DNA from 2 places in the Streptomyces purpurogeneiscleroticus genome. Region 2 is predicted to be linked to the other one. Evidence: riboswitches for the same ligand, from Rfam matches in the RefSeq annotation. Region 2 holds a riboswitch; the other holds the start of a gene.
The links. Region 2 has a riboswitch for cobalamin ahead of metE (5-methyltetrahydropteroyltriglutamate--homocysteine S-methyltransferase). Riboswitches for the same ligand answer to the same signal wherever they lie in the genome.

Region 1 (4,191 bases), on a different contig from region 2:
CGAAAACGCTTGCCTGGATATGCGCAGTGCGGCGCCGGAAGGGATCATCGGAACATGAACGTGAGGATGCGGGTCGCCCAGCAGGAGGAAGCCGACGAACTGCTCGGCCGCAGTCCGCTCGCCGCGCTGGTGGGCATGCTGCTGGACCAGCAGGTGCCGATGGAATGGGCGTTCACCGGTCCGTACACCATCGCCCGGCGGATGAACGGCGACGACCTGGACGCGCACGCCATCGCGGCGCAGGACCCGGAGGCGTTCGAGGAGCTGCTCGCCCGCAAGCCGGCCGTGCACCGCTATCCGCGCTCGATGGCCAAACGGGTGCAGCAGCTGTGCCAGTACCTCGTCGAGCACTACGACGGGGACGCCGAGGCCGTGTGGCGGGACGCACCGACCGGTGCCGAGCTGCTGAAACGCCTCAACGACCTGCCCGGCTTCGGCAAGCAGAAGGCACAGATCTTCCTTGCCCTCCTCGGCAAGCAGTTCGGCGTACGCCCCGAGGGCTGGCGCGAGGCCGCCGGCCCGTACGGCGAGGAGAACTCCCACCGCTCGGTCGCCGACATCACGGGCCCCGAGTCCCTGGCCGAGGTCCGCGCGTACAAGCAGCAGATGAAGCGAGCGGCGAAGAAGGCGGCGGGGAAGTAACAGGGGCGGCGGGCACAGGCCCGCCGCCCCTCTTCTTGTACTGCTGGTACTGCTTGTACTGCGCGCTCAGGTTTTTGTACTGCGCGCTCAGCCTTCCGGCGAGGCGGCCACCCGTGCCGCCCAGCGCTTTTCGACGCCGGAGAGCCGCCAGTAGGCGATCGCCGCCGCCCAGACGACGACGAAGAGGCCGACGATGATGTAGCCGACGTTGTCCAGCTCCAGGCCGGAGATCCAGCCGGTGACCGCATCCGTCAGGCCGAGCTTCTCGTGCAGCACGCTGACCAGCTCGATGGTGCCGATGAAGAGCGCCACCGCGATGGACAGGCCGGTGATCGTGAGGTTGTAGTAGACCTTCCGCACCGGGTTCGAGAACGCCCACTGGTACGCGAAGTTCATGAACGTGCCGTCGAGCGTGTCGAAGAGGCTCATCCCGGCCGCGAACAGCAGCGGCAGGCACAGGATCGCGTACCAGGGCAGCCCGGACGCGGCGCCGCTGCCCGCCATCACCATCAGCGTCACCTCGGTCGCGGTGTCGAAGCCGAGACCGAGGAGCAGCCCGATCGGGAACATCTGGCCCGGCCGCGTAATGGCCTTGGTGAACCGGCCCAGAATCCGGTTCATGAAACCGCGCGAGTTCAGCTGCCGTTCCAGCTCCGACTCGTCGTACTCGCCGGCCCGCATGGCACGGAAGACGCGCCAGATCCCGGCCAGCGCGACCAGGTTGAGGGCGGCGATGAGGTAGAGGAAGGCCCCGGAGACGGTCGTGCCGACCGTGCCGAGCACCTGGTGCGTACGGGACTCCTCGTCCATCAGCGTCCCGGCGAGCGCCGCGCCGCCCGAGACGAGCGCAGCCATGAGCACGACCATGCTGGAGTGGCCGAGCGCGAACCAGAAGCCCACCGAGACCGGCCGCTTCCCGTCCGCCATGAGCTTGCGAGTGGTGTTGTCGATGACGGCAATGTGGTCCGCGTCGAACGCGTGCCGCATGCCGAGGGTGTACGCGGTAATACCCAGGCCCACGCCGAACACCTGGGTGCCGACGGTGTAGTGGCCGGGCACGACGAGCAGGAACAGCACACCGAACGCGACGATGTGCAGAGCGGCTATGACCGCCAGCAGACCGGCGGTCCTTACGGTGTCACGGCGCTGCCAGCGATATTCGGGCAGCACGGAAGAAGAATTCGGGGCATCGGTGGGCAGGGCCATCCGGCGATCACGCTCCAGCACCTCGTGGAATCAATTCGTGAGATGCCGTGGCCGGTCTCCTGGCTTACGGGTACGCGCGCCCGTCCCGGCCTTCCCGCCCGCACTCTGCGGACAGTGGCCCCCCGTACGCTCGTGGTGCACGTACGGGGAAAAGGGTCGGTAGCTCCCCGATCACAGTGGCGAGGGCCGCTCCGGAATCGGACCCGAAGGTCTTCACCGGTCTTCCCGAGCACCACGGCCCGGCCACTCTAACCCCCTGCGTCCCGCTGCCGGGCGGTGTCCTTCGTCACCGGCTCGCGAGACACCGGCTCCCGGGACGCCGGCTCCTCCGCCGCCCAGCTCCCCAGCAGCCGCAGTGATTCCGCCGAGGCCGAGCCCGGCTCCGCGTGGTAGACGATCAGCTGCTGGTCCGGGTCGGCGGGCAGCCGCAGCGTCTCGTACGACAGGGTCAGCGGCCCGACCACGGGATGGTGCAGCCGCTTCACCCCGAAGCCCTTGTCCTGCACGTCGTGCGTGGCCCACAGCTGCCGGAACCTCTCGCTCTTGACCGACAGCTCCCCGATCAGCGAGGCGAGCAGCGGGTCATCGGGATGGCAGCCCGCGTCCATCCGCAGGAAGGCGACGATGTCGGCGGCCTTGCTCTCCCAGTCGACGTACAGCTCGCGGGCGGCCGGATCCAGGAAGACCTGCCACGCGACGTTCCGCTGCTCGAGCGGGAGCGCGGCGTAGTCGCCGAGCAGCGCGCACGCCATGCGGTTCCAGCCGATGACGTCCAGGCGGCGGCCCGCCACATACGCCGGTATCCCCTCCATCGAGTCGAGCAGCTGCTGGAGCGCGGGCCGCACCCGCTGCGGCCGCCCCGCGCCGCGCGAGCGCTTGGCCTTCGGCTTGACCAGATGGCTCAGATGCGCCCGCTCGGCCGCATTGAGCCGCAGCGCGCCGGATATCGCGTCGAGGACCGCCGTGGAGACGTTCTGCCCGTGGCCCTGCTCCAGTCTTACGTAGTACGCCACACTCACCCCGGCCAGCTGCGCGAGCTCTTCGCGCCGCAGGCCCGGCACCCTGCGCCGCCCGCTGTGCCGCGGCAGTCCGACGTCCTCGGGCTGCAGACGCGCGCGGCGGGTGCGCAGAAACTCGCTCAATTCTGTGCGCTGGTCCATAAGGCCAGTATCCGGGTGGTCGGGCACGGACGCCGGGCCGCGAGGGTGCCACTGCCAGTGGTAGGAACCGCGTTCGTACCAAAACGGGGGGTCTGGCTCCACTTCCGCGCGCGGAGCAGGCTCGATGGCATGACACACACCTCTGTCGCCGCGTATGCAGCACCCGCGCCCAAGGCACCCCTGGAGCGCACCACCATTCCGCGCCGCGAGCTCGGCGCGCACGACATCGAGATCGAGATCAAGTACGCGGGGATCTGCCACTCCGACATCCACCAGGTCGACAACGGCTGGGGCGAGGGCATCTTCCCGATGGTCCCGGGCCACGAGATCGCCGGTGTGGTCGCCGCGGTGGGCCCCGAGGTCACCCGCCACAAGGTCGGCGACCGGGTCGGCGTCGGCTGCATGGTCGACTCCTGCCGGGAGTGCGACAACTGCAAGGCCGGACTGGAGCAGCACTGCACCGGCACCGGCAACGTACAGACGTACAACGCCATCGGCCGGGACGGCGAGCCGACCTACGGCGGCTACTCCACGCACGTCGTGGTCTCCGAGGACTTCGCCCTCCGCATCCCCGAAGGCATCTCCCTGGACGCCGCCGCGCCGCTGCTCTGCGCCGGTATCACCGTCTACTCGCCGCTCTCGCGCTGGGGCGCGGGCCCCGGCAAGAAGGTCGCGGTCGTCGGCCTGGGCGGCCTCGGCCACATGGCCGTGAAGATCGCGCACGCGATGGGCGCCGAGGTCACCGTCCTCAGCCAGTCGCTGCGCAAGAAGGAGGACGGCCTGAAGCTGGGCGCCTCCGACTACCGCGCCACCTCCGACCCGGCCACCTTCGAGGAGCTGGCGGGCCGCTTCGACCTGATCATCAACACCGTCTCCGCCAACCTGGACGTGGACGCCTACCTCTCGCTGCTCCGCGCGCACGGCACGCTGGTGCAGGTCGGCGCGCCGGAGGACCGGCTCTCCCTCTCGCCGTTCTCGGTGATCGGCGGCAGCCGGGCGATGGCCGGTTCGATGATCGGCGGCATCCCCGAGACCCAGGAGATGCTCGACTTCTGCGCGGCGCACGGCCTCGGCGCGGAGATCGAGGTGATCCCGGCCGAGCAGATCAACGACGCGTACCGGCGGGTGCAGGCGAGCGACGTCCGCTACCGCTTCGTGATCGACGCCTCGACGATCTGATTCC
Region 2 (4,191 bases):
GCCTCCAGGCTGATCACATCGGCGTCGAGGTCGTCGATGGCCGGCAGGATGTCGCCGAACTCCGCGTAACACATGTGCGTATGGATCTGGGTGTCCGGACGCACGCCGCCGGTGGCGAGCCGGAACGCCTCGGTGGCCCAGGCCAGATAGGCCACGTGGTCCGCGCCGCGCAGCGGGAGCGTCTCGCGCAGCGCCGGCTCGTCCACCTGGATCACCGAGGTGCCCGCCGCCTCCAGGTCGGCCACCTCGTCCCGCAGCGCCAGCGCGACCTGGCGCGCGGTGTCGGCGAGCGGCTGGTCGTCACGGACGAAGGACCAGGCCAGCATGGTGACCGGGCCGGTGAGCATGCCCTTGACCGGCCGCCCGGTGAGCGACTGCGCGTACCGGGTCCAGCGCACCGTCATCGGCTCCGGGCGCGAGACGTCACCGGCCAGCACCGGCGGGCGGACGTAGCGGGTGCCGTAGGACTGGACCCAGCCGTGCCGCGTGGCGAGGTAGCCGGTCAGCCGCTCGGCGAAGTGCTGCACCATGTCGTTGCGTTCCGGCTCGCCGTGCACCAGGACGTCGAGCCCGGCCTTCTCCTGGTAGGCGACGACCTCGCGAATCTCCGCCGCGATGCGCTCCTCGTACGCGGCCTCGTCGATCCGCCCGGCGCGCAGATAGGCGCGGGCGGTGCGCAGCGCGGCCGTCTGCGGGAAGGAGCCGATGGTGGTCGTGGGCAGCGGCGGCAGCCCGAGGTGGGCGCGCTGGGCGGCGGACCGCTCGGGGTACGGCTGGGAGCGCCGGCAGTCGGCGGCGGTGACGGCCGCGGCGCGGGCCCGGACGGCCGGGTCGTGGGTGAGCGCCGCGCCGGTGCGGGAGGCGAGGTCGGCGCGGTTGGCGGCGAGTTCGGCGGCGATGACGCCGGTGCCGTGCGTCAGTCCGCGGGCCAGTGTGACGAGCTCGGCGGTCTTCTGCCGGGCGAAGGCGAGCCAGCGGGCGATCTGCGGGTCGATGTCGCGCTCGGCGGCCGCGTCCAGCGGGACGTGCAGCAGCGAGCAGGAGGCCGCCACGTCCACCCGGTCGGCGAGGCCCAGCAGGGTGCCGAGGGTGGCGAGGGACTTCTCGTGGTCGTCGATCCAGACGTTGCGGCCGTTGACGACGCCCGCGACCAGCCGCTTGCCGGGCAGGCCGCCGGCCGCCGCGAGGTCGTCCAGATTGCCGGCCGCCGTCTCGGTGAAGTCCAACGCCAGTCCCTCGACGGGGGCCTTGGCCAGTACCGGCAGGGCCTCGCCGAGCCGGCCGAAGTAGGTCGCGACCAGGAGCTGCGGGCGGTCGGTGAGGGCGCCGAGGTCGCGGTAGGCGCGGGCCGCCGCGTTGAGTTCGGCCGGGGTGCGGTCCTGCACGAGCGCCGGCTCGTCCAGTTGTACCCACTCGGCGCCGGCTGCCCGCAGATCGGCGAGGACCTCCGCGTACACGGGCAGCAGCCGGTCGAGCAGGGTCAGCGGCTCGAAGCCGGGGTCGACACCGGGGGCGGGCTTGGCGAGCAGCAGGTAGGTCACGGGGCCGACCAGGACGGGCCGCGCCGTGTGGCCGAGCGCGCGGGCCTCGCTCAGCTCGCCGGCCTGCTTGCGCGAGTCGGCGGCGAAGACGGTGTCGGGGCCCAGTTCCGGCACCAGGTAGTGGTAGTTGGTGTCGAACCACTTGGTCATCTCCAGCGGCGCCGCGTCCTGCGTGCCGCGGGCCATGGCGAAGTACCCGCCCAGGGCGTCCGTTTCGACGGCGGCGCGGTGCCGGGCGGGGATCGCGCCGACCATGACGCTGGTGTCCAGTACGTGGTCGTAGTACGAGAAGTCGCCGGTCGGCACCTCGTGCAGGCCCGCCTCCGTCAGCTGCCGCCAGACGGAACGGCGCAGGTCCGCGGCGGTCTTCTGGAGCGCGTCGGCGGTGACGCGGCCCTTCCAGTACCCCTCGACCGCCTTCTTCAGTTCCCGGTTCGGTCCCTGCCGGGGATAGCCGTACACGGTGGCCCGTACGGCCGTGGCGGTGTTTTTGCTGGTCACGTGGCTCTCCTTCGCGAGCGTGTCTCCGAGTGCCCGGCGACGGGCACGAGAGCGCGAAGGGAGTGCACAGCGGACGGGCCGCCGCGCACTCGTGTGCCGCGTCCCTGCTGTACGCCGACCCGCCCTCGAGGTCACCGGGAGACCGCACACGACGGGTCGCGTGCGGGCAACGGGCAGGTCTTCGGACTCACGAGCACGTCCGCCCGAAGGCGAACACCTACTGGCCGTCGCTTCCCGGACCCGGTCGGTCCAGTGCGTATGACGGCGGTCGTTCTCGCTCACCGCTGCGGGGCAGTCCCGGATTCCCACCGGGTTCCCTCTTGCGACGCGCCTGCCTGGCGGACAGGGCGAACCAGCTGCACGCATCAGGCTATGCCCTGCCACCTCCCGCGTGCCATCCCCCCTAGATCGATATTAGGTTAGCCTTGCCTAAGTGAGACTGTTCGTGGCGCGGGCTCCAGCGGCTCCGTGCTGCCCAGGAAAGCGGGAGAGATGTACGTCCTTGACGGTCCCGGCGTACGGGACTCGCGGCCATCGCGCACGGCAGGCCCGTGTGTCGAACGCCTCGCCGCCCGGCTCGCCACCGCCGCCGAAGCCGAACGACCGGCCCTGCTCGCGGACTTCTGGGCGGAGGTCGAGCGGCGCGGCACCCCCCTCGTCGAAAAGGCCGCCGACGATCCCGGGTGGTACGCGGTCACCTTCCTCCGGCGCGGTCACCGCGCCACCTGCCAGGTGCTGCTGCTGGCCGACGGCGTCACCGACCCCGGCGACCTCACCCCCGCCCTGCTGGACCGGCTGCCGGGTACCGATGTCTGGCACCTGACGTATCTGCTGCCTGCCGGCAGTGGCGGCGCGTACCGGCTCGCCGCGGACATCTCGCCCGGCGGCGCGCCTGCCGACCCCGGCCGCCGGCGGCAGCGACTGCGTGCACTGTGTGCGTACGCCGCGGCAGACCCGCTCAACACCCGTTCTGCAGAAGGGGTTTGGGGTGACTCGGACGGCTCCGTGTACGCGGTGCCGACTGCCGCCGGGTAATCCCGCGGAACACCGACCGGACCCGTCGGGCCGACCGTCCGACTGTCCGACAAGCTGACCTGACGTGTCGTCAGGCAGAGTGCCGGAATGTGCCGTATGTGCCCTCTATCTTGCTCGTATGAGTCGAGTGCCTGATTCCGCCCTTAATGACCGGATTGCCATCATCGGTATCGGCTGCCGCCTGCCCGGCCATGCCAACGACCACCGGGCGTTCTGGCGGAACCTGGCCGAGGGCCGGGACTGTATCGTCCCGACCCCGGCCGACCGGTACGACGTCACCACCCTGGGCACCCGGGACCGGGCCAAGCCCGGGCGGCTGGTCGGCGGCCGCGGCGGGTACATCGACAGCTTCGACGCATTCGACCCGGCGTTCTTCGGCATCAGCCCGCGCGAGGCCACGCACCTCGACCCGCAGCAGCGCAAGCTCCTGGAGGTCTCCTGGGAAGCCCTGGAGGACGGCGGGCAGCGCCCGGCCGGCCTGGCGGGCCGCGACATCGGCGTGTTCATCGGAGCTTTCACGATGGACTACAACATCCTGCACTACGCCGACCTGGACTTCCTTACGGCACACACCGCGACCGGCACCATGATGACGATGGTGTCGAACCGCATCTCGCACGCCTTCGACTTCCGCGGGCCCAGCGTCTCCCTCGACACCGCCTGCAGCTCCTCCCTCGTCGCTCTGCACCTTGCCCGGCAGAGCCTGCTGCGCGGCGAGACCGACCTCGCGCTGGCCGGCGGCACGCTGCTGCACTGCGCGCCGCACTTCACCATCGCCGAGAGCAAGGGCGGCTTCCTCTCCGTCGACGGCCGGTCGCGCGCCTTCGACGCGGCGGCCGACGGCTACGTACGCGCCGAGGGCGTCGCCGTCGTGGCACTGAAACGACTGGCCGACGCCGTGCGCGACGGCGACCCGGTGCACGCCGTGGTGCTCGGCAGCGGGGTGAACCAGGACGGGCGGACCAACGGCATCACCGTGCCGCGCGAGGACGCCCAGGTGGATCTCGTACGGAAGGTGTGCGCCGAGGCGGGCGTCGTGCCCGGCAGCCTGCAGTACATCGAGGCGCACGGCACCTCCACCCCGGTCGGCGACCCGATCGAGGCCCGGGCGCTC

Region 1: linked by a shared signal. The riboswitch ahead of nicT (Nickel transporter NicT) and the one ahead of metE (5-methyltetrahydropteroyltriglutamate--homocysteine S-methyltransferase) in region 2 are both predicted to bind cobalamin.

The regions. Positions count from the first base shown of each region.
Region 1 covers NZ_NHSG01000120.1:6,050-10,240, reverse strand. Annotated here, with positions in the region: gene CCS38_RS06195 (HhH-GPD-type base excision DNA repair protein) at 55-642, shown strand; gene nicT (Nickel transporter NicT) at 730-1,848, opposite strand; cobalamin riboswitch at 1,881-2,100, opposite strand; gene CCS38_RS06185 (helix-turn-helix domain-containing protein) at 2,097-3,008, opposite strand; gene CCS38_RS06180 (NAD(P)-dependent alcohol dehydrogenase) at 3,138-4,187, shown strand.
Region 2 covers NZ_NHSG01000364.1:21,606-25,796, reverse strand. Annotated here, with positions in the region: gene metE (5-methyltetrahydropteroyltriglutamate--homocysteine S-methyltransferase) at 1-2,042, opposite strand, end outside; cobalamin riboswitch at 2,198-2,414, opposite strand; gene CCS38_RS25435 (enterochelin esterase domain-containing protein) at 2,535-3,077, shown strand; gene CCS38_RS25430 (non-ribosomal peptide synthetase/type I polyketide synthase) at 3,196-4,191, shown strand, end outside.